One region of the Cobetia sp. 10Alg 146 genome, then DNA from elsewhere that is predicted to be linked to it. Evidence: predicted binding sites of a transcription regulator. Region 1 holds the regulator's gene; each other region holds the start of a gene.

Region 1 (9,761 bases):
CGTGCTCACGGATGATGTCATGGATGCGCAGCAGCACATCCTGCTTGATGGCGTGATACTTCACCCAGTCGGTGGTGCGCGTGAAGACGTACACGAAGAAGTCCAGCGAGTGTTCACCGTAGCTGTTGAAGTTCACGATCTGGGTCCGCGTCTGGTCGATCTCGTCATGCCCTTCCACCATCTCGCGGACCGCGGTGATGATGTCACCGACCCGGGTGGCATCTTCATAACGCAAGCCGATGGTCTCGAAGATGCGCCGGTTGTACATCCGTGACGGATTCTCCACCGCGATGCTGGTGAAGATGGCGTTGGGGATGTAGAGCGGACGCATGTCGAAGGTGCGGATGCGCGTCAGCCGCCAGCCGATGTCCTCGACGGTGCCCTCGATCTCGCGGTCCGGCGAGCGAATCCAGTCACCGACCTTGAATGGGCGGTCGAGATGGATCATCAGGGCACCGAAGAAGTTGGCCAGCAGATCACGCGCGGCGAAGCCCACCGCGATACCGCCGACCCCACCGAAGGCCATCACGCCGGACAGTGACACACCGAGATTCTGCAGGATGGCCAGACCCACCAGCACGATCACGACGGCACGCAGCAGTTTGCTGATCGCCGAGGCCGTGGTGGCATCCATCGCATTGACGTTGGTGCCGGGCGGTGGCGTGGTACGCAGCGACTCGAAGCGCTTGATCATGCGAATCAACGCCCAGGCCAGCGCCAGCAGGGTGATGATCTGGCGCACCGTGCCCAGATAGGCCTCCAGGCTGCCGGGCGCGAACTGATGGGCAAGAATATCCAGCGCGACCAGCGACCCCATGCTGTAGAGCCACAGAGACAGCGGATGGCGCAGCCCATGCAGCAGCGCGTCATCCCACAGGTTGCGACTCTTCTCGGCATGCACGGCCAGGCGACTGAGCAGAATGCGCTCGCTCAGATGCAGCACGACCACGGCCACCAGCACCAGGGCGAGGTTGATCCCCCAGAGTGGCAGACCGAAGGTCTGCTCCACCCAGTTGCGCAGCGGCTCGACCCAGTGATTGATCATCTCTTCGGCAGGCGCCGCCAGCTTGTCGGCAGCCGCCTCGGTGGCGGATTTCTCAGCCATGTGGAGTCCTTGGGTGACGTCTGGAGGAAAAGCCCCTCAAGGCTGGCTCATTCAGCCAAGCCCGATGGCATGGCCACCTGCTCGAGCGGCTGACTGGCCGCCAGCGCCTCGAGACGTGCATGGGTACGCCGCCAGCGAGACAGCCCCGCAAGGCCCTCGAGCGTGGGGCGGGCGCGCCCGTAGCGCAGACGCGCCTGACGCTTGCCGGCATTGCGCTGCTCATCCCCATCGAGGCTGTCGAGCACGGCACGTGCGGCGGCGGGATCATTGCACACCAGCGCCATGTCGCAGCCGGCATCCAGTGCCAGACGAGCGCGCACTTCCGGCTCGCCCTCGGCCACGGCAGCCGCCATGCCCAGGTCATCGGAGAAGATGGCGCCCTTGAAACCGAACTCCTCACGCAGCAGCCCCAGCCAGCTTGGCGAGAAGCCGGCGGGGCGCGCATCGAAATCGGGGTAGATGACATGAGCCGGCATCACGCCACCCAGGCGATCCGCCAGCGCCGCGAAGGGCTTGAGATCATGCTCGCGCAGCTCGCGGAAGGGGCGGGGGTCGATCACGCGCTCGCGGTGGGTATCCGCCGCGATGCCACCATGACCGGGATAATGCTTGCCGACCGCTGCCATGCCAGCTTCGCGCAGGCCCTCGATGAAGGCGGTACCGACGGCAATCACGTCCTCGGGAGTCGTCCCGAAACTGCGGTCGCCGATGATGGTGGAGCCCGCGACATCGATATCCAATACCGGCGCGAAGGTGATGTCGCAGCCAATGGCGGCCATCTCCATGCCCAGCAACCAGCCGGCGTCACGGGCAAACCCGAGCCCTGACGACTGGGCATCATCACCGCAGCCGTCACAGTCACGTCCCAGGCAGCAATGTGCCAGGGCGCGCATCGGCGGCAGGCGGGTCACGCCTTCGCGCAGCCGTTGCACCCGTCCGCCTTCCTGATCGATGGCGATCAACAGATGTGGATTGACGCGGCGGATCTCACCGCACAGCGCCAGCACCTGCTCGGGAGAAACACAGTTGCGCGCAAACAGGATGACGCCGCCGACGGCGGGGCGTGCCAGTAGTTCACGTTCGTCAGACGTGAGGGTATGCCCCTCGACGTCGAGCATTACGGAGCCCAATGGCTGTGTCATGACATCCTTCCTGTCCATGGCCTGCTGGCCGTGTCATGCGCTGCAAGGCATGGCACGCACGGCAGGGTTTCATGTCGTTACGGGGCTCGGCAGCCTGGAAGACAAGCCTCAGGACAGGCGGCCGGCGCGAGGAAAGGCGCAATTCTAGCCGACTGAGCGCGACTCGAACAGTCGCGAGCACCAGCCGCCAGGCAACGCAGCGTCAGGCATGCAACAGCACTGGCGTTCCGGCGGGCGCATGCTGGTAAAGGCACAGCAGATCCTCATCGCGCAGACGAATGCACCCATGGGAGGCCGGGGTGCCCATCGGCTCGCTGGTCGGCGTGCCATGGAAGTAGATGTAGCGCCGCAGGCTGTCGACGCGCTGTCCCGCCGCGTTGCGGCCACGGTTGATGCCGGCCTCACGACCGCTGAGCCACAGGATACGCGTCAAGATCCAGTCGCGTTCGGGGTGCTCGGCGGCCAGTCGAGGCGTGAACACCTCTCCCGTGAAGCGCCGCCCACGATAGACGGCACCACGCGGATTGCCCTCCCCGATCGCGGCGCGAACCACATGCCAGCCGGTCGGCGTGCAACCGCTGCCATCGAGCTCGCCGATACCGTTGAGGCCGCTGGAGATCGCACAGGCATGCACCAGCGTGTCAGGGTCAGCCGCGGGGGGCGGCGCATCACGACTGCCACTGGGCGCGTCATTGCGTATCTCAAGACGCTGGCGGGTGAGATCCACCGCCACCCAGCAAGCCATCAGCTGGCCGCCTGGGTGACCGCTTCACCATCTCCGAGCGAGGCCGGCAGCGGAGCCGCCATCGCCGCCACCACCACCGGACGCATGTGCTGGATCAGCTCGCGCACACTGGTGTGATGGCCGTATTCGGCCTCTTCGATATCGCGCAGTGCGTCCAGTCCCGAGAAGGTGAAGATCACGCTGCCGAGCATGAAGTGCAGACGCCAGAAGCGCTCGTTGTCTGGCAGGTCCGGCGTCGCAAGCTTCAGGAGCTCGGCGAAGCGGCTGAAGACCGTGCCGTAATGCTCGCGGATGTAGCGACGCATGTGACCCTGCCCCTGGGTATAGGCAAGCCCGAGCAGGCGCATGAAGGTACGCAGGCTGTTGCGCTCGGCCGGCACCTCCAGCACCGTGCGCGCCATCACTTCCAGCAGCGTTTCCAGCGGCACCTGACGACCGGCATGCTGCTGCTCGACACTGTCGAGTGCCGCATGGAAACGCTCGCTGAAGGGGTCGAGATAGCGGGCGAACACTGCCTGGATCAATGACTTCTTGGAGCCGAAGTGATAATTGACCGCCGCCAGGTTGACCTTGGCCTTGCTGGTGATATTGCGCAGCGAGGTTTCGGCGAAGCCTCGCTCGGCGAACAGGACCTCGGCGGTATCGAGGATACGGGTAACGGTATCGGTCTGGGCCATGGGCGGATGCCTTGTCAGGTGATCAGTCACGAGGGGGCACGGGAGTCCTTGTCCCCCCGGGAAACGGCAAGGCCGTGGCCCGGGGGGCGACTCTTCTCATGCAGGTCAATCAAACGACATGTCGGTCTTCACGCACCGCGTGTCAGGCAGCGACTCCGAGGCGGAGGCTGCCACGAGCCGTGTCCCGAGCACAGGACACACAGGGCCTGTGTACCGGTAGCCGGATGCGCCCGACGAACATTCGTTTGAAACAAGGTAATTCTAGCTGTCCATGCCATGACTGGCAATTGCTGGTTGTTTCAAACACTCGACAGCCAAGACCGGCAGGACGCGCATTCACGCGGGACATTCGGGGACGGGATGGTCATGGGGCGTCCCGGACACCCGCTGTCTCGCGTCAGCATGTCGATGTCGACGAAGATGCCGGCAACGTTGCTGCCAAAGCAACCACGATGCCTTGCATGACCGCCATGACTGGATACAATGACAGTTGTATGGATGCACACCCCGTGCCGTCAGCTCAGATGCCGCCCAGGCCAAAGGCAATGCCCATGACTCAGCCGCTTACTCCGCGCCAGCAGGATGTCTTCGATTTCATCATCAAGACCATCAAGTCCTCAGGCTATCCGCCAACGCGTGCCGAAATCGCCCAGGCACTGGGCTTTCGCTCACCGAATGCCGCGGAAGAGCATCTGCGTGCCCTGAAGCGCAAGGGAGCCATCGAGATGGTGCCGGGCACCTCGCGGGGCATCCGCGTGCCGTCTCTGGCCGAGGCGGAAGAGGATAGCGAGCAGGGCCTGCCGGTCATCGGGGAAGTGGCCGCTGGCAGCCCTATCCTGGCCAGCCAGCATATCGATCGCCATTGCCCGCTGCCCAGTGACTACTTCTCGCCTGCCGCCGACTATCTGCTGCGCGTGCGCGGGGTCTCGATGAAGGATGTCGGCATTCTGGAAGGTGACCTGCTGGCCGTGCACCGCACGAGCAGCGTGCGTGACGGACAGATCGTGGTGGCGCGTCTGGGGGATGAAGTGACGGTGAAGCGTTTCCGTCGCGATGGCCATTACGTATGGCTGGAAGCCGAGAACGAGGACTTCGCTCCCATCAAGGTGGATCTGCGCACGGACAGCCTGGAAATCGAGGGCCTCGGCGTGGGCGTGATCCGCGATGGCGGCCTGCACTGATCTCAAGGCTCGCAGGCAGTCTGTCCTCACAGCGCTGACGCGCAGATGACGATTGTCGCCATCAGGGCATCCACGAAAAAACCCGCCGATTGGCGGGTTTTTTCGTGGCAGGCAGACATGCGGGAAGTGCTCAGTGCACCATGCCTTCCGACTGCTCGTCTTCATCATCCTCGCCATCCCACAGGCGGGTGCGGGTGATGGCGTGGTCGATCATCTCACGCGCGACCTCGAAGCGATTGTCACGCAGCAGATCGGCAGCTTCATCGGAGATGCGGATACTCAGAAGTGGCTCACCTTCACTCTCGGCGGCACGCAGGATCACTTCCCCATCTTCCATTTGCACGATTTCAAGTACGGCGGGATCGGACACGTCATTCCTCCTGCACGGCATCCTGAGGATACCGGCGTCGTTGTGATCGTCAGCTTGACGGCGGGCAGGCCCTGCGACTTGCAGTCACTGGCGACAATGCAGAAAAAAGTACGACCACAGCCAGAGCCATGGTCGTACCGGAGAATGCAGGGCTTGCCACAATGCCGCCAGTCTAGCACCCGTCATGCCAGGGCGTCACCTGAATGACAGGTGCGTGACATGCCAGCGCCTTCGGGTCAGGCAAGGCGCGACGCTACCACTCCACATTCGACTCGCGAAGGTGTGACAGCAACGCCTTCATGGCGCTGACTGCCGTGGCGAGACGCTCTGCCAGAGGCGCATTGGCCGCCGCGGCGATGATGAGACCATCGCCACGCGCCTGGCCTTCCTCACGCCGGGCAGCACCGCCCTCTTCATGCAGACGCGTGATATCGGCCACCAGCTGGCTCAACCAACTGTCCGGCTGCGCCTGCAGGCTTCGCAACTGCTCGATTTCCGCCACGGGAGTCGGCGGTGTGGCCAGCCGCTCGCGCCAGCTGCCCTCAGGCCAGCGTGCCGACGCGGCGCACTCCTCGATCAACGAGGCCAATGCCAGCTCCATCAACGCCAGCGCCCCTTCCTCACCGGCCATGCGCCGTGCGACGGCATGCTCATCACGCGTCGCGACGGCCGCCTGCTCCAGCAGCAACTCGGCCTGATACAGCAGTTGATTGGTGCGGCCACGCTGGCTCATCAGCTCTTGGCTCCCTTGCGCTTGTCCTCGACGACCCAACGGCCGTTGTCGAAGGTCGCCTTCCACCCCGTCGCCTTGCCATCTTCGTCCGTCATCACGAACTGCTCCTTGGCCTTGCGCGAGAAACGAATCTGCGTCGGGCGGCCATCGGGGTCTTTCTCCGGCGCCTTGAGGATGAAGTGATACTTCTCCGGGAGCTCGTCGGCATGCGCCTTGAGCTCGCTGACCAGCGGCGGACGCGTCTCGCGATTCTTGGGGAACTGACTGGCGGCAAGGAACAGGCCACTGGCGCCATCACGCAGCACGTAGTGATCCTCGACCTTCACGCAGGCAAGTTCCGGCATGGGGATCGGGTCCATCTTCGGCGGTGCCACTTCACCGGACTTGAGCAGCTTGCGGGTGTTCTTGCAATCCTCGTTGGTGCAGCCGAAGTACTTGCCGAAACGCCCGGTCTTGAGCTGCATGTCGGCACCGCACTTGTCGCACTCGATGACCGGCCCATCGTAGCCCTTGATGCGGAACTGACCCTGCTCGACTTCATGTCCCACGCAGTCCGGGCTGTTGCCGCAGACGTGCAGCTTGCGCTGCTCGTCGATCAGATAGCTGTCCATGGCCGTGGCGCAGATCGGGCAACGGCGCTTGGCACGCAGTGCATCGGTCTCGGCATTCTCATCCGCGTCAGCGGCGACCGCCTCATCCCCCGGCAACAGGTCGATGGTGGTCTTGCAGCGCTCCTTGGGCGGAAGGTTGTAACCGGAGCACCCCAGGAAGACGCCAGTGGAGGCGGTACGGATCTGCATCTCGCGGCCACAGGTCGGGCAGGCGATATCGGTCGGCACCGGCTGATTCGGGCGCATGCCCTCTTCTGACTGGGCGTGATCCAGCTCGGCCTTGAACTCGGCGTAGAAGGCATCCAGCAGTTCACGCCAGTTGCGCTGACCGTTGGCCACCTCATCGAGGTAGTCTTCCATGCGCGCGGTGAAGCCGAAGTCCATCAGGTCCTTGAAGGATTCACTGAGACGATCAGTGACGATGTCACCCAGCTTCTCGGCGTAGAAACGCCGATTTTCCAGCGCCACGTAACCACGATCCTGAATGGTCGAGATGATGGCCGCATAGGTCGAAGGACGGCCGATGCCGCGCTTCTCCAGCTCCTTGACCAGACTGGCTTCGGTGTAACGCGCCGTCGGCTTGGTGAAGTGCTGCTGCGGGTCCAGCTCGACCAGCTCCAGCACCTCGCCGATGGCCAGGTCCGGCAGTGACTGGTCCTCTTCCTTCTTGCCCGCCGGCTTCATCACGCGGGTATAACCGTCAAACTTGAGCACCCGGCCCTTGGCGCGCAGCTCGTAGCCATCGACCTCGATGGTCAGGGTCGAGGACAGATACTCCGCCGGCACCATCTGGCAGGCGACGAACTGACGCCAGATCAGCTCATACAGACGCTCCGCATCACGCTCCATGCCGGTGAGGTCCGTCGCGCGACGCGCCACCTCGGAGGGACGGATCGCTTCGTGAGCTTCCTGGGCGCCTTCCTTGCTGGAGTAGACGTTGGCGGCCTGCGGCAGATAGTTGTCGCCGAATTCCTCAGCGATGAAGTCCCGCGCGGTGGCCACCGCGTCCGCCGACAGATTGGTCGAGTCGGTACGCATGTAAGTGATGTAACCGGCCTCGTAGAGGCGCTGCGCCATCATCATGGTCTTCTTGACCGAGAAGCCGAGACGACTGCTGGCCGCCTGCTGCAGGGTCGAGGTGATGAAGGGGGCATTCGGCTTGGAGCGGGTCGGCTTGTCTTCGCGATTGGAAATCGCGAGCCGAGCGGTACGCAGCGCCGCGATGCGATCCAGCGTTTCCTTCTCGCTGGTCGGACGGAAGGCCTTGCCATCCTGACGCGCCAACTCGAAACGGATCGCCTCGCCGCTGGTCGCGGCAAGCTCTGCGTGCACATCCCAGAATTCTTCCGGAATGAAGGCACGGATCTCACGCTCACGCTCGACGATCAAGCGCACGGCAACCGACTGCACTCGCCCGGCCGACAGCCCACGAGCCACCTTGGCCCACAGCAGCGGCGAGACCATGAAACCGACGACACGATCCAGATAGCGACGCGCCTGCTGAGCATGCACGCGGTCCATCTTCAGATCGCCCGGCTCATCGAAGGCCGCCGTGATCGCCTTCTTGGTGATCTCGTTGAACACCACGCGCTTGTAGCGGGTATCGTCGCCACCGATGGTCTCGCGCAGGTGCCAGGCAATCGCCTCCCCTTCGCGGTCCAGATCCGTCGCGAGATAGATGGTGTCGGCCTTCTCGGCCAGGCGCGTCAGCTCGGAGACGACCTTTTCCTTGCCGGGCAGGATCTCGTAATGCGCCTCCCAGCCGTTCTCCGGGTCTACCCCCATGCGACGGATGAGCTGCGTCTTGGCCTTCTTTTCCTTGTGAGCCGCCTTGGCTTCCGGCGACATCTTGCGCGTCTCGGCTGCCTGACGGGCACGCTCCTTGGGATCGGTGGCCTGCTTGCCGCTACCGCTGGTCGGCAGATCGCGGATATGCCCGACACTCGACTTCACCACGAAGTCGTTGCCGAGATACTTGTTGATGGTCTTGGCCTTGGCAGGCGACTCGACGATCACCAGTGACTTGCCCATGGTTGCTCGCATCTCCTGGCCGGCGCTGACTGCACCGGCGAATGACTCGTAGCGCTGGGTTTTATCCCAGCCTAAAAATGCGCCTACCCTACCCCAGCATTTCAGCGCTGACCAGCAATGTTGCCAGCACCACGACATGTGGGTGGTGGCAGCGGACATCACACACCACCCCGAATCTCGAGAATCGACGCCCGAGGCATGACGCGGTCATCGACCGGCACCCGGACCTGCCAGACCCGCCAGGTGCATGTGTCGCCATGACGACAGGCAAGCCATGACTATATATAAGTGGCCTTTTCACGATTCGTCACATCAGTGTGGCATTACTGACACAGGCAGTGGCAGGCCTGCGGGTCAACGTAGATGCCATCCTCACAGCCAGGGCCTCTCGGATCACGCCATGTCTGACTGGCCACCAGCCTGACGCCAGCGCTTGTGAAGACGCAAGTCATGTCGCTACCATCGCCGCCATGGCAGCCGAATCACTCACGCGCTACCACACCAATCAACCACGACACTCGACAGGCTCCCTTTACGTCGTCAATGTAGTAAAATGACAACACAAACCGCCTGACCCCTCACGCAAGTGTTCAAGGAGTATGTTCTCATGCCGCACGCGTTCAACGGCCCGATCCGCCGCACCAAGATTGTCGCCACACTCGGTCCGGCCAGTGACAAGCCGGGCGTCCTCGACGCGATGATCCGTGCCGGAGTGGATGTGGTTCGCCTCAACTTCTCTCACGGCAGCCCCGAAGACCACCGCATGCGTGCCGAGGCCGTCCGTGCCGCCGCCGCCGCCCAGGGCCGCAGCGTCGCCGTGCTGGGTGATCTGCAGGGTCCGAAGATCCGCATCGCCCGCTTCAAGGACACCGCTGTCCAGCTTCAGGAAGGCCAACCGTTCATCCTGGACATCGGCCTGGGCCGCGATGAAGGTACCGTCGAGCGTGTCGGCTGCGACTATCAGCAACTGGCCGATGACGTGGTCGCCGGCGACGTTCTGCTGCTTGATGACGGTCGCGTGGTGCTCGAGGTCAACGAACTCAAGGGCAACGAGATCCACACCACCGTCAAGGTGGGTGGCAAGCTGTCCAACAACAAGGGCATCAACAAGCAAGGCGGTGGCCTGTCCGCCGAGGCGCTGACCGAGAAGGACAAGGCAGACCTCA
Region 2 (9,761 bases), 210 kb from region 1:
CCTTGATGGCGGGCCAGGCTCAGGCCTCGGACTATGTCATTGACACCAAGGGCCAGCACGCCTTCATCCAGTTCAAGATCAGCCATCTCGGCTACTCCTACGTCCTGGGTGAGTTCAAGGACTTCACGGGGACCTTCCGCTATGACGAGGGTCAGCCCGAGGCGTCAAGCGTCAAGGTCGAAGTCGATGTCGACAGCCTGGACAGCGCCCACGCCGAGCGAGACAAGCACATCAAGTCCGCTGATTTCCTGGATGCTTCCGAGTACCCGACGGCGTCTTTCGTCTCCACCGGGTTCACCTCTTCCGGTGATGGTGCCGGCAAGCTGACGGGGGATCTGACACTGCATGGCGAGACGCAGCCGATCACCATCGATGTCGATCACATCGGCGGTGGCGAAGACCCCTGGGGCGGCTATCGTCAGGGCTTCGAGGGCACCACCACGCTCAAGCTCGCCGACTATGGCATCGACACCTCCAAGCTTGGGCCAGCGGCCTCGACGGTCGACATGTACCTGGTGGTGGAAGGTATCCGTCAGTAACGGTGCCATCCGTTGCATGACCTGAGCGAATTGCCTCAGTGATCGAAGAGAACGCCCCTGTCATGTGATTGACAGGGGCGTTCTCGTATCGGCGGCCAGACTGGCGCAGGAGGCCGGTGCTCAACCACGCAGTGCGAGGTAGCTGCCGGCACCGATCATCAGGCTGGCAGCACTGCGGTTGAGGCGTCTGACGGCTCGCGTCGAGCGCAGATGGCGACGAATGCGGCCTGCGGCGTAACCGACAGGGACGACCCCGATCAGCAAGGCACTGAGATTGAGAGCGGCCGCGATCACGATATCGCCACCACTCAGGCGGGTGATGTCCATGAAGGTCGGCAGAAAGGCGATGTAGAACAGGATGACCTTGGGGTTGGAGGCCGAGATCAGGAAGCCTTGCAGGAAGCCACGCCACCAGCTTCCGCGTATGTCGGGAATTTCCGTGTATTCCAGACTGGGTCGGCAGGTCCAGAGCTTGTACCCCAGGTAGATCAGATAGGCGGCCCCCAGCAGGCGGATGACCAGAAAGAGCTCGCTCCAATGGGTCGCCAGTGCCGAGAGACCGAAGACGGCCGCCAGCATGTAGCAGACGTCACTGAGGCTCATGCCGACGGCCATCGGGACACAGGCATTGCCTCCCTGGCTCATGCCACGCGCCATCAGGGCGAGGATTCCGGGGCCGGGAGTGATCCCGAAGAGGAAGATGGCAAGGAAGAAGGTCAGTCCTGATTCAAGCGTCATGAGGATTTCCTGTCGTGGAAGGCGCATCGTGGGCAACGCCTCTGTCATGAGTCGAGTATATCGCCTGTACATGGCGCGCGGACAATGAAACCGATGCGCTTGGCATGCAGGCGGAAGCCGTTGGCGGGGCTGTTGCAGGAGGGGGTCGGTCGCGATCAGGCTGAGGCCTTCGGGCCAGTCAGGAGTGGCACGCCAGGCCAGCCGGTTGCCCGGCTGGTTCCTCGTGTCGTGCTCAGGTAGCGTGCTGCGACGCTTGAGTGCAGGTCAGGTGGGGAGGCCTCGGAAGCTACCGATCCCCCAGGATGAGATGAGGAAAGCTGTCGTCGAGGCAGTTGTGCGGGCGATGCCCGGACACCGGGTTGCCAGTCTGCTCAGTGAATTCGAATGGCTTCACTCGCAGTCGTTCAGGACTGCCCCCGGGAAGTGACGACGCAGCATGCGGTTCTGGAACTCATCGATGAATGAGCAGTTGATGATGATGATGAAGCGCTCGAAGTGCTGGCCCGCGTTATCCTGAGTGATGGAGCTGACGCTGTGGAACAGCTGGTCATCATGGATGTGCAGAACCTCTCCCGGTGCCAGCTCGGTGGTCGCCAGCAACTCGCTGCCGGCCTTGTCGCGGTAGAGAGTATTGATGGCACCACTGACGTTCTCGCGATTGAGTACCAGAATGCTCAAGTACTTGCAGCCGTCGGCGTGAATGCCTTGTCCCTGGAGAGGGTCGATGGTGCCGTCGCCGCGGACACCCGTGATCTGCATCAGGATCGGCTCACGCGGCCCGATGCCCCACATGTCGGCCCAGGCCTTGACGAAGGCGCGCACGTCGTCGCGCTCGGTGAACGCCGCTTCCAGCGGATCGTAGTATCTCAGGCGGTCCGCCATGCTGGCAGCATCATTGAAGCGTCCACCCTGCGCCATCGGGCACTCGCCAAGGGTTTCGACTTCCATCTGGTCATTCAGGTGCAGCCAGGACATGCGCTTCCAGCGTGTGTTGACGTAAGGGTCACGGGGAAGGTTGTCCAGGAAACCCTGCCAGGCGTTCAAGTCAATGTGTGGAGTGATCGTTGCCTTGCTCCAGTGCTGACGAGCCAGCTCCTCATGCACGCTTGTCGGCCAGTACTCAGAGATCCTGGGCAGCGAGAGAGCGCTATTCTCTGATGACGTTGCCGGGTAGCGATCGTTGAGAGCGCTCTGGTCCAGAGTGAGTTTACGGGAAGCATCGGCCAGCTGACGTACACCACGGTTTACGATGTTCATGCAAGAATTCCTCGATGTTTCGGCATTTAGCGCCTGTTGGAAGGTGTTGCGTTCGCAACGTCGAGGAGAATGGGAAGATGCATGAGAGAGAGTCAAACCAAGCGCGCGGCTTAGAGCGTTAATCTTGCGTAAGTATCATCAATATGGGCGTCTGGGCGATGGAGGGGTATTAGAGGTCTGATCTCCTGGCATCATGTCAGTCATGAGCGGTATTCTTTGTCGCCTTTCGGCGAAAAACGGCATGGGCAATGCGTGACGCAGGTGCTGGTAGCGTTGAGAGGAGGCGTGTGTCACGGCGGGTTTGGCACTGTGTTTATGCGAGGCAGACACTTAGACTGCTATTGGCTCCAGTGATGTATATCGCGATAACTCAGCGGATTCAGGCAACGTGCGTGTCCCCGCCGAGCACCGGTCGGTAGACAAGATGGTAGGGGAGGTATCCTGGATCATGGCAGATGGGTCTCGTCAGACCGGAAGAGCGACTGGGATTGCGCTCTTTGGAACAGTGGTCGCTGCCATCGCGATCGGCCTGTTGGTGGGGGTCGTGGCAGTGCAGGACATCATCGGCCGCTGGCCTTCAGCGCTGCTGATGGTGATTATTGGCGCAACTGCGGGCATCATGCTGATTCGTCATCGTCAGATGGCATATCAACAGCACACGCAGGAGGCGGTCATGCAGACTAGTGTTGTTGGCCCCTCGGCCAGCATGGGACTCCCCGCCAGTGACCAGCGCTTTCGCGAATTGCTGGAAAGCCTGCCACGTGTGGCAGTGCAGGGGTACGACAGCCAGCGCCGAGTGATCTATTGGAATGAGGCCAGCGAGCGACTGTATGGTTTCAGCGAGCAGGAAGCTCGAGGGCGTTGTCTTGAAGCCTTGCTGATACCGGATGAAATGGCGGACATCGTGGTGGATGCCCACCACGCGTGGGTCAATCACGGCACCCAGATCCCGGCGAGCGAGCTTGAGCTGAAGCACAAGTCAGGCGCACCGGTGCCGGTGTTCTCTCACCACGTCATGTTGGGTGAGCGGTCGGACAATCCATTGATGTTCTGCATCGACATCGATCTGGCGGGCGAGCGCAAGGTGCAGCGTGAGCTGGACTACATGACGCGATTCGATCCGTTGACCGAACTGCCCAATCGGCAGACGTTCGAGACTGAGCTCGAGAACATGCTCGGGGAGTGTCAGCGTCACGGCGATACCTTGATGGTGCTGTTCCTGGATATCGACCACTTCACCGAGATCAACGATACCCAGGGCTATGAGATGGGGGACCTCGTGATTCGCAGCGTCGCGTCGCGCTTGCAGGGGTTCCAGCGGAGTCAGGATCTACTGTCACGCTTCGGCGGCGATGAATTCGTCATGGCGATGCCGCGCCTGGATTATGAAAGTGATGCCTTGTCGGTCGTGCAGCGGATCCGCGAAGATTTCCAGCGCCCCTTCCAGATAGAAGGGCGTGAGTTGTTGCTGCGTCTGAGCATCGGCGTCAGCCTCTATCCCGAGAATGGCAATGATGCGCCGGAACTGGTGCGCAATGCGGACGTCGCCAAGCACCGAGCGAAGCAGGCCGGGCGTGATGGATATCAGTTCTTCAACCAGGAAGTGCGCGATGCCATGCTGCATCAGCATCATCTGGCGGGGCGCCTTCAGACGCTGCTGAGCGAGGATGGGGGTGGCGAGCTGTTCCTCCACTTCCAGCCTCAGGTCGCGGCGCGCAGTGAGCGTATCGAGTCGGTAGAGGCGCTGATGCGCTGGCATGCGCCCGAGGGGCCCATTCCCCCGACTGACTTCATCAAGGTGGCAGAGCGCACCAATCTGATCGAGCGCCTGGGTGACTGGGTGATTCGCCAGGCATGTCGCCAGCAGGCCGAGTGGCATGCCATGGGGATCAAGGGCTATCGGATCGATATCAATATCTCCGGGCGTCAGGCGATCAACAGCGACGTCTTCCAGCGTCTTGAGGCATGCGTGGCGGAATATGGCCTGACGCCACGGGACATCGGCATCGAACTGACCGAGAACGTATTGATCGATGCTGACGTCAAGGTGCGCGATAGCCTGCGTGCCCTGCACGACAGAGGCTACAAGATCGCGATCGATGATTTCGGGACCGGCTACTCCTCGATGAGCTACCTCAAGATGCTGCCGGTGACGGCGCTCAAGATCGATCGCTCCTTCGTGATCGAATGTGCTCAGGAACCCAAGGATCGCGCCATCATGGAAGCGACGGTCTTCCTCGGGCATCGACTGGGGCTGGAGGTGGTGGCCGAGGGGGTGGAGAATATCCAGCAACTCGAGCTGTTGCGTGAAATGCGCTGTGATCTCATTCAGGGGTACTACTTCTACAAGCCCATGGCGGCGGCGGACATCCAGCGGCTGCTGTCCGGGGGCAACAACCCGCCTCATCCTGGCGCCCATCGCCCGTCCAGTGATCCAACCAGTGCATCCAACGGTTGCCATTGAGTCAGCGTTGATCCGGTGCCGTTGTGGCATGGGACTGTTGCTGTGGATCGGCTTTTTAGTTTGCGGGCTAAAAGATATGATGCTGACAGTTGAAGCGGATGGACTGTCATCATCATCGATGAATCTGGGCATTCCTTCCTGACACCTGCGGGTCGAGCATCTCATGCTCCCCGCAGGCGTTTGCCGAGAGTGGCTGCGTCGTTCAATGCGCAGAGCTGTTCGCCCACTCTCGCTTCCTGCCTGCATTGCAGGTTGCGATGGTTCCTTGAGCGGGTTTCACGACCCTTCCGGCGATACCCTTGGGGTATCGATGACCGGACAAGCCAGTCCTTGTGACTGGCTTTTTTTATGCCTGTCATCCGTCCGTCAAGGTTGCCAGTCAGGCGCGGCACCCTCTCAGAACAGCCCCAGCTGTTGCGTCTCTTCGTGGGCCTTGAGTCGGACACCGACTCCCAGCAGGCGCACCGGTCGATGGCCACGTTGCCAGGCTTGCTCCATCAGCAGTGCGAAACTCCTGGCGTCCGGCAATGAGAGGGTGGAGGCGGGGAGGAGGCTTTCCAGCGTGGTGCTGGTGAAGTCGTTGAAGCGTACCTTGACGAACTGCTTGGCCAGCACCGGCTGTTCCTGGCGTGCGTGACGCTCCCCGAGGCGCTCCATCAGCATGGGAAGCTTGGCGAGGCAGGCGGAGAGATCCGGAAGATCCTGATCGAAAGTGCGTTCGACACTGATGGACTTTCGCTCTCTCTCGACCTTGACAGGGCGGTCATCAATGCCATGAGAGAGTTCATGCAGGCGATGTCCGAATTTGCCGAAGTGTTCGACCAGTGTGGTCAGTGGTGTCGTGCGGATGTCATCGCAGGTGCTAATCTCCAGCCGATTGAGGCGGGCCAGCGTGGCCGGGCCGACGCCATGCAGCTTGCCGACGGGCAGCTTACGAATGAAGGCGTCGCTGGACTCTGGCGTGATCACCGTCAGGCCATCGGGCTTCTCCCAATCACTCGCGATCTTGGCCAGGAACTTGTTGGCGGCCACGCCGATCGACAGCGTGATCCCGGTGCGCTTCAGGGCTTCTTCCTTCAGCCAGCGCGCCATCCAGGTCGCGCTTCCCTGAAATTCCTCGATGTCGCTGACGTCCAGGTAGGCTTCGTCCAGCGATAGAGGTTCCACCAGTGGTGTCAGTTCGTGAAACAGTGCCTGGATCTCCTGCGAGACGGCACGGTAGCGCTCGAAGTCGGGGGGGACGAGTATCAGTTGCGGACACAGGCGCAGGGCGCGCGCTGTGGACATCGCAGAGCGGACGCCGAAGGCGCGAGCCGGATAATTGCAGGTGGCGATCACGCCACGTTGCTCGGTGCGGCCACCGATGGCGATGGGCACCTCGCGCCACTCTGGGTGACGAAGCATCTCGACGGCGGCGTAGAAACAATCGCAGTCAGCATGAAGGATCTTGCGCATTCGCGCATCATCCTAAAAGACTGGATGGCTGTCCAGTGTCAGGCGGCGTGTCGCCTCATTCTTCGCCCAGAGACGACAACGCCCGGCAGACGTGATGCCTGCCGGGCGTTGTCGTATTTCCTGTTGCCGTTGCCAGGCTACCCTGGCCGGCGGATTACAGCGTCATCGCCGCTACCCAGCCGAAGACGATTAACGGGATGTTGTAGTGGATGAAGGTCGGCACCACGCTGTCCCAGATATGATCATGCTGTTGATCGACATTCAGGCCTGCCGTCGGGCCGAGCGTGGAGTCGGAGGCGGGGGAGCCAGCATCGCCCAGTGCGGCCGCGGTGCCGATCAGGGCGACGGTCGCCAGAGGGGAAAAGCCGAACTGCAGGGCCAGCGGGACATAGATCGCCGCGATGATCGGGATGGTGGAAAAGCTGGAGCCGATGCCCAGCGTGATGAACAGACCGACCATCAGCATGACGAGCGCGGCCAACGGCTTGTTGTCTCCGATGATGTGGAAGGAGGCATCCACCAGGGTCTGGATATCACCCGTGGCTTTCATGACGGAGGCGAAGCCGGCTGCCGAGATCATGATGAAGCCGATCAGCGCCATCATGCGCATGCCGGAGGTGAACAGGTCGTCGGCTTCGTTCCACTTGAACAGGCCACCCAGGGAAAGAATGGCGAAGCCGACCAGGCCGCCCAGGATCATCGAGCCGGAATAGAGCTGGATGCCCAGGGCGGCGATGATGGCGACCCCAGCCATGATCAGGCCGCTGCGGGATGGTGCGTGCACTGGAGTATGGTGCGGGACATTGGTCGACTTGATCTCGCGATTGGCGTAATCACGCGGCTTGCGATAGGAGACGAAGACCGCAGTCAGCAGTCCCAGGAACATGCCGCCTACCGGAATGGCCATCGCCATCGGCACCATGCCGCGGGTGACTTCCAGCCCCATTGCCTGGCCCGCTTCATTGATGTTGGCCAGCAGGATGTCATTGAGGAAGATGGAACCGAAGCCCACCGGCAGCAGCATGTAGGGAGCCGTCAAACCAAAGGTCAGGGCACAGGCGACAGCGCGGCGATCCAGGCGCAGGCGGTTCATGGCCACCAGCAGTGGCGGAATCAGGATCGGAATGAAGGCGATGTGGACAGGGATCAGGTTCTGGGACGAGATCGCCACCAATGTCACGCTGCCCAGCAAGCCGTACTTGATGGCGGTCTGACGGCGAGGGGTGCTCTCCCCATTGAGCATGCCGATCAGGCGTGCGGCAAGAAGATCCGGCAGGCCGGAGCGAGACAGGGCCACGGCAAAGGCACCGAGCGTGGCATAGGCCAGGGCGACCTTGGCACCACCGCCGACGCCGTCGTTGAAGGCGCCGAGAGTGTCAGTCAGAGACAGGCCACTGAACAGGCCGCCGACCAAGGCGCCGGCCACCAGAGCGAAGACGACCGAGACTCGGGCCAGTGACAGGCCGACCATGACCAGAACGGCCAGTATTACCGCATTCATGCGAGTACCTCATTAAGGGAGATGTGCCAATGGAGCGGGGGTTGCAGGTGTGCGCGGCCACCCGATCCCGGGCAATACCTCGCAAGTCGTGCTGATCGCTTACGTCAGGCGGTTTCGTCCTGAAACTGCCAGAAAACGGCGCGTTATCATACCAGAGCGAGGTCCCAAGCTGAATGGCCGATGAATGACCTCATGGAACGCGGCCGCCGGCGGCACGGTTGGCGCAAGGGAAGGGCTTTTTGTAGAATGCCACGCTGCCCGGCGGCTGCAGTCGCAGGCGTTATTCAACAGGAGAGCGCATGCTGGAGCTTGAAAATGCCCGTGTCATCGGCATGGGCAATGATCGCCGTGTCTATCAGGACCCCCGTGATCCTCGGCGCTGCATCAAGGTACCGCGCTATCCCGACAAAGGAAGCCGCCAGAATCAGCGCGAGCAGCGCTACTTCGAAGGGCTCGTGAGGCGAGGTGTGCACGACTGGTCCTACGTGCCTGCCTATCATGGCAGCGTGGCGACCCGAGAGGGCCTCGGGCTGGTCTTCGATCTGATACTCGACGATGACGGCACGACCTCGCGCCGTCTGCGAGAGGTCTGTCATGAAACTCCCGAGCGGGTGGGGGAGGAGGCATTGATGGATGAGCTGGCCAACCTCTATCGCTATCTCGACAAGCGTTGGCTGATACCGTCCGACCTCAATGATCGCAACATCGTGGTCCAGTTTCGCGAGCATCAATCCCCGCGCCTGTGGTTGATCGATGGCATCTCCAATCCGGACTTCATCCCCCTCGCCACCGGTATCGCCTGGTTGGCGCGCCGCAAGATCGCCCGCCGCTATCGTCATTTTCTCAAGAAACTGATGAAGGGCGGGATGCTGACGGCAGATGCACATGCGCGCCTCGAGCGGCGTCTATGGGGAGATTGAGCGCTTCCGACCGCATTCCCCTGCCGGGAGATGGGCCTCGAATCTCGGCGTTGAGAGAAGAGAGAAGATAGGAGTTGAGAGAAGAGTGAAGGAAGAAGAGGGGAGTGATGAGGGCGATCGTCACTCTCAGTCACTCCCCGTCAGCCGACAGGCAGCCGAGCAGATCCCTGTCCTGACGTCTTGCCTCAGAGATTGTCGGTAAAGTGGCTCTTCATGGCATGCGTGATCTTGCGCAAGTCGTCGTGTGAGGTGATATATGCCGGCATGGTATAGAGCCAGCGGCCGAAGGGTCGCAACCAGACCCCTTGCTGACGAGCGTGAGCCTGAGCCCCTTCAAGACTTGCTGCATCGTGAACTTCTATCACGGCAGTGGCTCCCAATACGCGTATGTCGCCAATGGCGGGATGTGAGAAATCCGCGAGTTCCTCTCGTAGTACCTGATTGAGGCTGGCGATCTTGCCGAGATAATCGTCTTCCTCGAAAACCTTGAGGCTTTCCAGTGCCACTCGGCAAGCCAATGGGTTGCCCATGAACGTCGGGCCATGCATGAAGGCAGTATTGGCATCCTTGCCATCGAAGGCATGAAAGATATGGCTCTGGGCGAGGGTGGCAGCATGTCCCAGATACCCTCCCGTCAGTCCTTTTGACAGCACCATGATATCGGGCGTCACATCTGCATGCTCACAGGCAAACAGTTTTCCAGTACGTCCGAATCCTGTCGCGACCTCATCGAAGATCAACACCACGCCGAACTCGTCACATAAATCACGTGCCGCTTTCAGGTAGTGAGGCGAGTACATGTTGAGGCCGCCGGCTGCCTGGAGCAGCGGCTCCATCAGCAGGGCGGCGATGTCATCATGCGTCTCGAGCTCTCTGCGCAGCGCTGC
Region 3 (9,761 bases), on a different contig from region 1:
TGCCGGTGACCGGGTCGAGGTCTATCGTGCCTTGATCAACGACCCCAAGCTTGCTCGCAAGCGCCGGGCCGACAAGGCACGCGCCGAGAAGTAGCGGTGTCCTCACCGGGCATCGGCGACCGTACGCAAGACGGGGCACCCTGGGGTGCCCCGTCTGTCATCACGACTCGGTCCCTCTTGCTATCCGAGCGCTGGCGGGCATGCCGTTTCCCGCCAGCCGGACCTGTCGATGACGGGCCCGCTGGCGGTCGACTTACAGCTCGTCCGGCAGGTCAGCGGCGCCTGCACCACTGTCGTTGCGGTTCGGCTGTGCGGCACGCGGGTCGATGTCGAGGTCCGGCACGATGACGGTCTCCTTGTCGATGTCGCCGCTCTTGTCGATGGTGGAAAGCACATCGCCGTCGAAATTCAGCGTGACGCGCTTGTTGATGATCTCGCCGTCCGCTTTCTTGAGGCGATATACGTAGTCCCAGCTATTCTCACTGAAGGGAGCGGTTAGCAGCGGTGAACCCATCACATAGATGACCTGTTCGCGGCTCATGCCCGGCTTCAATTGCTCGACCATTTCCGGCTTGATCAGGTTGCCCTGTGGAAGGTCGCGCTTGTAGACGCTGAAGTAGCTACACCCGGTGAGCAGCGACAGGGCGCTGCAAAAGGCGACTGTTTTGATCAAGTTTTGCATTTGCCCTGAAGATTCCCTATCGTTTTGCCTTGGCCGATCATACCTGATACATCAAGCGACTGCGAAGAGTACCCCAGCATGGCCGATCAGAACCATGAACTGCGCAAGGCGGGACTCAAGGTAACCCTACCGCGAGTCAAGATCCTGCAGATCCTCGAGAAATCGATGGATCGACACCTGAGTGCCGAGGACGTGTACAAGGCGTTGCTTGAGGCTGGCGAAGATGTCGGTCTGGCGACGGTTTATCGTGTGCTCACCCAGTTTGAAACTGCTGGACTGGTGATGCGTCACAATTTCGATGGCGGCCATGCTGTCTTCGAATTGTCCCAGGAAGAACACCATGACCACATGGTATGTCTGGACAGCGGCGAGATCATAGAGTTCTGTGATCCCGAGATCGAGCGCCGCCAGCGCGAGATCGTCGAGGAGCATGGCTATGAGCTGGTCGAGCATGCGCTGGTGCTCTACGTGCGTCCCAAGGACACCAAGAGCGACAGCTGATGCTCAGGCCTCGCCTGTGTCAGGGATGACAAGGTTCGCTGCAGGACAGAAACACCAACGGCCGCCCCACAGGGGCGGCCGTTGGTGTTTCTGGCGTTCGAACTGCCAGGAGGTTCATTGGACGAATGGACGTCGGGAAGGCGGCCTGTCGGGGCTCAGTGACGGCTGTCCGCCGCGCTGAGCATCTCGCGAGCGTGTGCCAGGGTCTGCTCGGACAGGTGAATGCCGCCCAGCATGCGTGCCAGTTCCCGCACGCGGCCACTCTCGTCCAGCAGTGCCATGTGGGTGCGTGTGGTGTTCTTCTCTGCCTGCTTCTCGATATGCAGATGTTGATGCGCCTGGGCCGCGACCTGAGGCAGGTGGGTGACGGTCAGCACCTGACCCTTGTCGCCCAGTCGGCGCAGCAGCTGACCGACGATCTCGGCGGTCGCACCGGAGATGCCGACATCCACTTCATCGAAGACCAGGCTGGGAATGGTCGAGCGACTGGCGGCCACTACCTGAATGGCCAGCGAGACGCGGGACAGTTCACCGCCCGAAGCAACCTTGGCCAGCGCCCGCGGCGGCTGCCCCGGGTTGGCACTGATGCGGAAGTGGATGCGCTCCATGCCTTCGGGTTGCGGGCGCTCGCGTGGCTCGACGGCAACCTCGAACGTCGCCTTGCCCATGCCGAGGAAGGCCAGTTGATCCTGGATGTCGCTGGCCAGCTGGGGGGCGGCAGCGGCTCGTGACGTACCGACCTCAGTAGCCAGGATCTTCCAGGCATCCCGGCGGGCCGCCACTTCCTGACGCAGGGCCTCGATGGCCTCCTCGTCACCCCCGAGCCCTTCCAGCTCCTCGCTCAGTCGCTGGTGCAGGCCATGCAGCTCCTCGGGCAAGACATGATGCTTGCGGGCGATCTGGTGGATGCGCCCAAGGCGCTCATCGACGAAGGCCAGACGCTCCGGGTCGAGTTCGGTGACTTCGACGAAGCGGTTCAGCTCGCGTGCCGCTTCTTCTATCTGGATGCGTGCCTCTTCCAACATGCCCAGTGCGCTGGCCAGCGAACCCTGCTCGCTGCCCGGCAGGTGTGTCAGTCGCGCCACGGCCTGATTGAGGCGCGCGAGGGCACCTTCATCATCATGATCGCAGCACTCGGCGGCGGCCTGCGCCTCGCTGAGAATCTGTTCGGCATTGGCCAGGGTTTCCTGCTCCTGCTCCAGTGCCTCCAGCTCGCCCTCGCTGAGTGCCAGCTCATCAAGCTCCTCGACCTGATAGCGCAACAGCTGGCGACGAGCGCGTACCTCGTCGCCATCATTGCTCATGCGCTTGAGGCGGCGATGTGCCTCCTGCCAGTGGCGGAAGTCCTCGCGCAGCTGCGTGACCTGCGTCTCGATCCCGGCGTACTCGTCGAGCTGACGCAGGTGCGTCTCTTCCTTCAGCAGCGAGTGGTGGGCGTGCTGGGAATGGATGTCGATCAGGTGCTCACCCAGTTCCCGCAGGTCCGCGATGGTGCAGGGGGTGCCGTTGATCCAGGCCTTCGAGCGTCCGCTGGCGGTGATCACCCGGCGCAGCAGGCAGTCGTCGCTGCCCAGCTCGCGTTCGTCCAGCCACTCGCGCGCGTCGCTGAGGCTTGTGATATCGAAGCGTGCGATGAGATCCGCGCGATCCGCGCCGTGTCGCACGCTGCCAGCATCGGCACGTTCGCCCAGGCACAGGCCGAGTGCACCGAGCAGGATGGACTTGCCGGCACCCGTCTCGCCGGTGATGGCGGTCATGCCGCGGCGAAAATCGAGTTCCAGTGTCTCGACGATGGCGAAATCTTGAATGGCGAGCTGTAGCAGCATGACTACCTCCGAAGGGAAGCTGGGGCGTACGCCGTGCCGATCATTGCCCGTTTCGGGGGTGACTACGGAGTCGCCATACAGGATGTACATACAGTGTATATGGCTTTTTATACAGCACGCTCCGTCGGCCTTCAATCCATGCCGGACTCAGCTGGCAGAAAAGCCGCATCGAAGGCTTGAGAAGCCGAGTGCCGGCCCCATATAAAGGCCCTGACACTCATCGTCGGCAGCAATGGCGCGGCCTTGCTGCCCTACAGGCAACTCATGGCCTGTCTTCAGGGGCTTGCCATCGTCGTCTCGAGGCAGGCTCCGCAGGCCACGAACAGGGCAATGGCGCACAGACGTCGGCCCGCAGGAGAACAGCATGGCTCAGGATCCGCAGACCCCGATGGATGAAGAACTTCAGCGTGCCGCTCGCGACGCCGAGCCGCAGCCGGAAACTCCGGAAGGCGAAGTGATTGAAGACATACTGGATGCCACCGATGTCGCCGCCGAAAGCGAAGGTGAGCTGATCGACAATCCGGAAGCCGAGATGCTGGCCGCTCAGGTCGAGGAACTCGAGCAGGCGGTGAAGGAGGCGAAGGACCAGGCGCTGCGTTCAGCTGCCGAGGCGCAGAACGCGCGCCGTCGCGCCGAGCAGGATGCCGAGAAGGCTCGCAAGTTCGCGCTGGAGAAGTTCGTCAAGGAAATGCTGCCGGTGGTGGACTCGCTCGAGAAGGCGCTTGAGTCCATGAGCGACGACGAGGCAGCCAAGGCACATGTCGAAGGTATCGAGATGACCTTGAAAATGCAGCTGGATGCCCTGAACAAGTCAGGCGTCGAGCAGCTGGACCCGCACGGCGAGCCCTTCGACCCGGAATACCATCAGGCGGTCGCCATGGTGCCATCTCCGGATGCCGAGCCGAACAGCGTCATCGACGTGATGCAGAAGGGCTACACCCTCAATGGTCGCCTGGTGCGTCCGGCGATGGTCGCGGTCAGCAAGGCCAACTGAGGCCCTGCGGGGTCGAGTGGCCATGAGGGCATGTGTCGTGATGGCACATGCCCGCCCTGCGGGGCTTCAAGGAGGATCAGGGCGGCAAAAAATGCCAGCACACCCTTGAAAGCCTGACGCGCGACCCCACTTATTGAAGCAAGTTCAGGTGCCGACACAAGGTACCGACAACCAGACTCATCTTTCAGGCTAGCAACAGATTCGAGGTATACGATTATGGGACGCATCATCGGTATTGACTTGGGTACTACCAACTCCTGTGTGGCAGTGCTCGACGGCGACAAGACCAAGGTCATCGAAAACGCTGAAGGTGGCCGCACCACGCCGTCCATCATCGCCTACACCGACGACAACGAGATCCTTGTCGGTCAGTCGGCCAAGCGTCAGGCAGTGACCAACCCGGAGAACACCCTGTTCGCGGTCAAGCGTCTGATCGGTCGCAAGTTCAAGGATGATGTCGTCCAGAAAGACATCAAGATGGTGCCGTACAAGATCGTCGAAGCCGACAATGGCGATGCCTGGGTCCAAGTGAAGGACAAGAAGATGGCACCGCCGCAGATCAGTGCGGAAATCCTCAAGAAGATGAAGAAGACCGCGGAAGACTACCTCGGTGAAGAAGTCACCGAAGCGGTCATCACCGTGCCGGCCTACTTCAACGACTCCCAGCGTCAGGCGACCAAGGACGCCGGCCGCATCGCGGGTCTCGAGGTCAAGCGCATCATCAACGAGCCGACTGCCGCGGCACTCGCCTACGGCATGGACAAGTCTCGTGGTGACAAGACCATCGCGGTCTACGACCTGGGTGGCGGTACCTTCGATATCTCCATCATCGAAGTCGCGGACGTCGACGGTGAGACCCAGTTCGAAGTGCTCGCCACCAACGGCGACACCTTCCTGGGCGGTGAAGATTTCGACATGCATCTGATCAACTACCTCGTTGACCAGTTCAAGTCCGACAGCGGCATCGACCTGTCCGGCGACAATCTCGCCATGCAGCGTCTGAAGGAAGCTGCCGAGAAGGCCAAGATCGAGCTGTCCAGCGCTCAGCAGACCGACGTGAACCTGCCGTACATCACCGCAGACAACACCGGTCCGAAGCACCTGAACGTCAAGGTGACCCGTTCCAAGCTCGAGTCGCTGGTCGATGAGCTGGTCGCTCGCTCCCTGAAGCCGTGCCAGACCGCTCTGGCCGATGCCGGCCTGTCCGCTTCCGAGATCGACGATGTCATCCTGGTCGGTGGTCAGACTCGCATGCCGCTGGTGCAGTCCAAGGTCGCTGAATTCTTCGGCAAGGAAGCGCGCAAGGACGTCAACCCGGATGAAGCGGTCGCCGTCGGCGCCGGTATCCAGGGCGGCGTGCTGGGTGGCGACGTCAAGGACGTGCTGCTGCTGGACGTGACGCCGCTGACGCTGGGCATCGAGACCATGGGTGGCGTGCTGACTCCGCTGATCGAGAAGAACACCACCATCCCGACCAAGAAGTCTCAGGTGTTCTCCACTGCTGACGACAACCAGGGCGCGGTGACCATCCACGTCCTGCAGGGTGAGCGCAAGCAGGCGGCACAGAACAAGTCCCTGGGGCGTTTCGACCTGGCTGACATCCCGCCGGCCCCGCGTGGTGTGCCGCAGATCGAAGTCGCCTTCGATCTGGATGCCAACGGTATCCTGAACGTGTCCGCCAAGGACAAGGCCACCGGCAAGGAACAGTCCATCGTCATCAAGTCTTCCGGCGGCCTGTCCGACGAAGAGATCGAACAGATGGTGCGTGACGCGGAAGCCAACGCCGACGAAGACAAGAAGTTCGAGGAAATGGTCCAGCTGCGCAATCAGGCCGATGGCATGATCCACGCGACCAGAAAGACCCTGACCGAAGCCGGTGACAAGGCCGAAGCCAGCGAGAAGGAAGCCATCGAGACGGCGATCTCCGAGCTGGAAGAAGCCCTGAAAGGCGACGACAAGGACGCGATCCAGGCCAAGCTGGATGCGCTGACCGAAGCTTCCGGCAACCTGGCGCAGAAGATGTACGCCGAGCAGGGTGCCCAGGGTGAGCAGGCTGGCGACGGTCAGGCTGACAAGAAGCAAGACGACGACGTGGTTGACGCCGAGTACGAGGAAGTCAACGACGACAAGAAGTCCTGAGGGATCTCTTGAACGACGTCTGATGACAGCGCGGGAGCCTTGCGAAGGTGTCCCGCGTTGTCGTTTGCACCGGTAGCGTATCGCGTGGGCGCACGCTGTCGGTGACAGCCGATATCCCAGAACAGACAGGCAGCCTTGGGCTGCCAGCAATCCAGGCGGACCTGATCCATGTCCAAGCGTGATTATTACGAAGTGCTTGGTGTCGAGCGTGGCGCCGACACCAAGGACATCAAGAAGGCGTACCGACGCCTGGCTCAGAAGCATCACCCTGACCGCAATCCGGATGACGAGGCCTCGGCGGAGAAGTTCCGCGAAGTGTCGGAAGCCTACGAAGTGCTGTCCGATGCGGACAAGCGCGCGGCCTATGACCAGTTCGGTCATGCCGGTGTCGACGGCCAGGGCGGCGGTGGCTTCGGCGGCGGTGGCTTTGGTGGTGGTGCCGGTGGCTTCGGCGACGTGTTCGGCGATGTCTTCGGTGACATCTTCGGTGGCGGCGGTGGTCGTCGCAATCCGAACGCTCCTCAGCGTGGTAGCGACCTGCGCTACAACCTTGATCTCGACCTGGAATCGGCGGTCGCCGGTACCACGGTCGACATCCGCGTGCCGCGTCTGGCTGCCTGTGGTCACTGTGATGGTGACGGCGCCGAGCCGGGTTCCACCAAGGAAACCTGCCCGACCTGCAACGGCATGGGCAAGGTGCGCATGCAGCAGGGCTTCTTCGCGGTCGAGCAGGCATGTCCGACCTGCCACGGGCGTGGCGAGAAGATCAGCGTACCGTGCCGCAAGTGTCACGGCGAAGGCCGCGTGCAGGAATCCAAGACCCTCTCGGTCAAGATTCCGCCGGGCGTCGACACCGGTGACCGTATCCGCCTGAACGGCGAAGGCGAGGGCGGTGTCAACGGCGGGCCGTCAGGTGATCTGTATGTCCAGGTCAATCTGCGCGAGCACGAGATCTTCAAGCGTGATGGGCGTCACCTGCAGTGTGAAGTGCCGATCAGCTTCGTGGATGCAGCGCTCGGTGGTGAACTCAACGTCCCGACGCTGGATGGTCGTGTCGTGCTCAAGATTCCGGCCGAGACCCAGACGGGCAAGTTGTTCCGACTGCGCGGCAAGGGCGTCAAGCCGGTGCGTGGTGGCCCTGCCGGCGATCTGCTGTGCAAGGTGGTCATCGAGACACCTGTCAGCCTGAACGAAGAGCAGAAGGAGCTGCTGCGCCAGTTCCAGCAGAGTCTTGGCGATACCGGCAAGAGCCACTCGCCGAAGGAGAACAGCTTCTTCGATGGCGTGAAGAAGTTTTTCGAGGACATGAAGCCCTAGGCTGCGTCTTCGTTCTCCTCCGCGCTGGCGGATGCGCAACGCGAAAGCCCCACCCCGATGACTCGGGTGTGGGGCTTTTTCATTGTCAGGGCTCGCCTGACATGTCATCAGCGATGCGCTGTCAGGCGATGTTTCACTCTTGAGAGGCTGGCGTGAAGGCCTCGGGCTCGATCACCGCGAAACAGCTCAGCAGCGTGGTCTGGAAGCTGCTGAAGTTGTCATCCGAAACCATCAGGAAGCGATTGCCCTCCAAGTGGGTGAGCCCTTCGAAGTTGTCCAGTGACCACCCCTCGCCACTCGACAGGCGGGCAAGGGTGCGGACCTCGACGGTCGTCCCCGGCTCTCCCAGATGCGCGCGCCGCAGGCTGATGACCAGCGGATAGGGCGGCGAGAAGGCGCGCTCCAGCATCAGGATGTCCCCGTCCGGCAGCATCTCCATGGCGGTCAGGCTCGAGCCCGTGTCGCTGGCCAGGGGATAGCGCCATTCCTGCTTGCCATCCAGCGTGAACAGGCGCGTGGTGCCTTCGTCCATGCCCTCCGGGGTGGCTTCCAGACCGGCGAGCAGGCCGTACTCGGGGTGCAGGGTCAGCGCCTCCATGCCATTGTTGGGGGCGGCACCGCGTACGCCCACGGGGGTGGCGGGTTCGCTGATCGCCAGTCCGCTGGGCAGGAAGTGCTCGACTCGGGGTTGCTGCTCGAAGCTGATGACCAGACGGGTATCGCCGCGCCGGCCGTTGTGGTCCTTCAGCAGCTGCATGCCTTCGGCATCGCTCAGGGCGCCTTGCAGGGAGATGTCGGTCTCGTCGCGCAGCGTATAGGTCTTGAGTGCCTTGGCACCGACCAGCTCCCCATGGCGGAAGGCCAGGCGCAGACGGTGCAGCCAGCCCCGGTCCGACACGGCGTACAGCAGGGATTCATCCTTGTCCCAGCCGATATCGGACAGGCCGCCGACGGGGGTGCCATCCAACCACTTGCCTGGCAGCTTGAGGGTGCCGCACCACTGGATCTCCGGCAGCTGGCTCATCTGCTCCGGCGAGGCCAGCGAGTAGGGGCGCGGGTGAACGCCACAGGCACTCAGCAGGCCGGCAACTGCCGTGGCAAGGGTCGCGAGGCGCAGCAGGCGCCAATGACGAATGGCATAACGATGAAGTAGCGACATGCTGACTCCGGGAACTGAGCGGTGAAGAGGGAGTGACGTGGACGGGCAGGAACTCAGTCTCCCGCTACTCTAGCGCGTAACGGGGGCAAATACATGACGTCAGCCAACGCTGCAGGCGGCTGATATACTCGCGGAGACAGCACAGGTGGCACACCCTCATCATCGCCGTGGGGTGGCTGCCCTCAAGACCCACAACAGGCAGGAGTCAGCATGACCCGTATCGCAATCATGGGCGTCGCCGGACGCATGGGACGCACGTTGGTCGAGGCCGTCGGTGCCGTGGAAGGCCTGACGCTGACAGCGGGCATCGTCGAGGCCGGCAGCTCCCTGGCAGGTGCCGACATCGGCGAGCTGGCGGGGCAGGGGCGTCTGGGTGTGGTCGCCAGTGACAGTCTGGCCGCCGTGGTGGATGACGTCGATGTCGTGATCGATTTCACCGCGCCGCAGGTGACGCTGGCCAATCTGGCGCTGTGCTCGGAACATGGCAAGCGCATGGTCATCGGCACGACCGGTTTCAGCCCGGAGCAGCTCGAGCAACTGGATGGCTATCGCGACAGCGTGCCCTTCGTGTTTGCCGCCAACATGAGCTCCGGCGTCAATCTGACGCTGAAGCTGCTGGAAACGGCAGCCCAGGCACTGGGGGATGCAGGGTATGACATCGAGATCATCGAGGCGCACCACCGCCACAAGGTCGATGCCCCCTCCGGCACGGCACTGGCGATGGGCGAGGCGGTGGCACATGCCATCGGTCGTGATCTCGAGACCCACGGTGTCTTTGCACGCGAAGGTCAGTGTGGTCCGCGTACCGACAAGGAAATCGGCTTCGCCACCGTGCGTGCCGGTGACATCGTCGGCGAGCATACCGTGATGTTCGCCACCGAAGGCGAGCGCATCGAGATCACCCACAAGGCCTCAAGCCGCATGACCTTCGCCAAGGGCGCGGCGCGTGCCGCCGAGTGGCTGTCAGCGCGTGGCGTCGGACGCTACGACATGCAGGACGTGCTGGGTCTCAAGTGATGTCCCGTCGGGGGCTCGGGTCGCGATCGCGTCCCGGGCACTCGATTTGCCGCGTTCGAGTGGCTTCCGGGCGCATCGTGGAAGCTGTCACTGCCGACAGGATATTGTCGGTCGGCGGTGATGGGT

Evidence for each region. The regulator LexA, encoded in region 1, represses DNA repair genes until DNA is damaged. The targets are predictions, from matches to a motif close to TACTGTNTANNTANACAGTA.
Region 2: a site for LexA is predicted at 6,472-6,491, ahead of dinB (DNA polymerase IV). Genes of this name have one in related genera too.
Region 3: a site for LexA is predicted at 3,086-3,105, ahead of recN (DNA repair protein RecN). Genes of this name have one in related genera too.

What each region holds. Positions count from the first base shown of each region.
Region 1 covers NZ_JARWKT010000002.1:389,311-399,071, forward strand. The annotation lists gene QD172_RS04640 (mechanosensitive ion channel family protein) at 1-1,105, opposite strand, end outside; gene nagZ (beta-N-acetylhexosaminidase) at 1,153-2,247, opposite strand; gene QD172_RS04650 (L,D-transpeptidase) at 2,450-2,992, opposite strand; gene QD172_RS04655 (TetR/AcrR family transcriptional regulator) at 2,992-3,669, opposite strand; gene lexA (transcriptional repressor LexA) at 4,221-4,850, shown strand; gene QD172_RS04665 (hypothetical protein) at 4,981-5,220, opposite strand; gene QD172_RS04670 (DUF6586 family protein) at 5,474-5,953, opposite strand; gene topA (type I DNA topoisomerase) at 5,953-8,595, opposite strand; gene pyk (pyruvate kinase) at 9,203-9,761, shown strand, end outside.
Region 2 covers NZ_JARWKT010000002.1:177,737-187,497, reverse strand. The annotation lists gene QD172_RS03785 (YceI family protein) at 1-539, shown strand, start outside; gene QD172_RS03780 (LysE family translocator) at 660-1,277, opposite strand; gene QD172_RS03775 (2OG-Fe dioxygenase family protein) at 1,668-2,534, opposite strand; gene QD172_RS03770 (EAL domain-containing protein) at 3,208-4,998, shown strand; gene dinB (DNA polymerase IV) at 5,395-6,453, opposite strand; gene QD172_RS03760 (Na+/H+ antiporter family protein) at 6,608-7,954, opposite strand; gene QD172_RS03755 (YrbL family protein) at 8,254-8,874, shown strand; gene bioA (adenosylmethionine--8-amino-7-oxononanoate transaminase) at 9,060-9,761, opposite strand, start outside.
Region 3 covers NZ_JARWKT010000005.1:286,463-296,223, forward strand. The annotation lists gene QD172_RS11340 (RnfH family protein) at 1-94, shown strand, start outside; gene QD172_RS11345 (outer membrane protein assembly factor BamE) at 254-682, opposite strand; gene fur (ferric iron uptake transcriptional regulator) at 761-1,183, shown strand; gene recN (DNA repair protein RecN) at 1,339-3,009, opposite strand; gene grpE (nucleotide exchange factor GrpE) at 3,374-4,003, shown strand; gene dnaK (molecular chaperone DnaK) at 4,220-6,142, shown strand; gene dnaJ (molecular chaperone DnaJ) at 6,311-7,459, shown strand; gene QD172_RS11375 (esterase-like activity of phytase family protein) at 7,593-8,618, opposite strand; gene dapB (4-hydroxy-tetrahydrodipicolinate reductase) at 8,829-9,635, shown strand.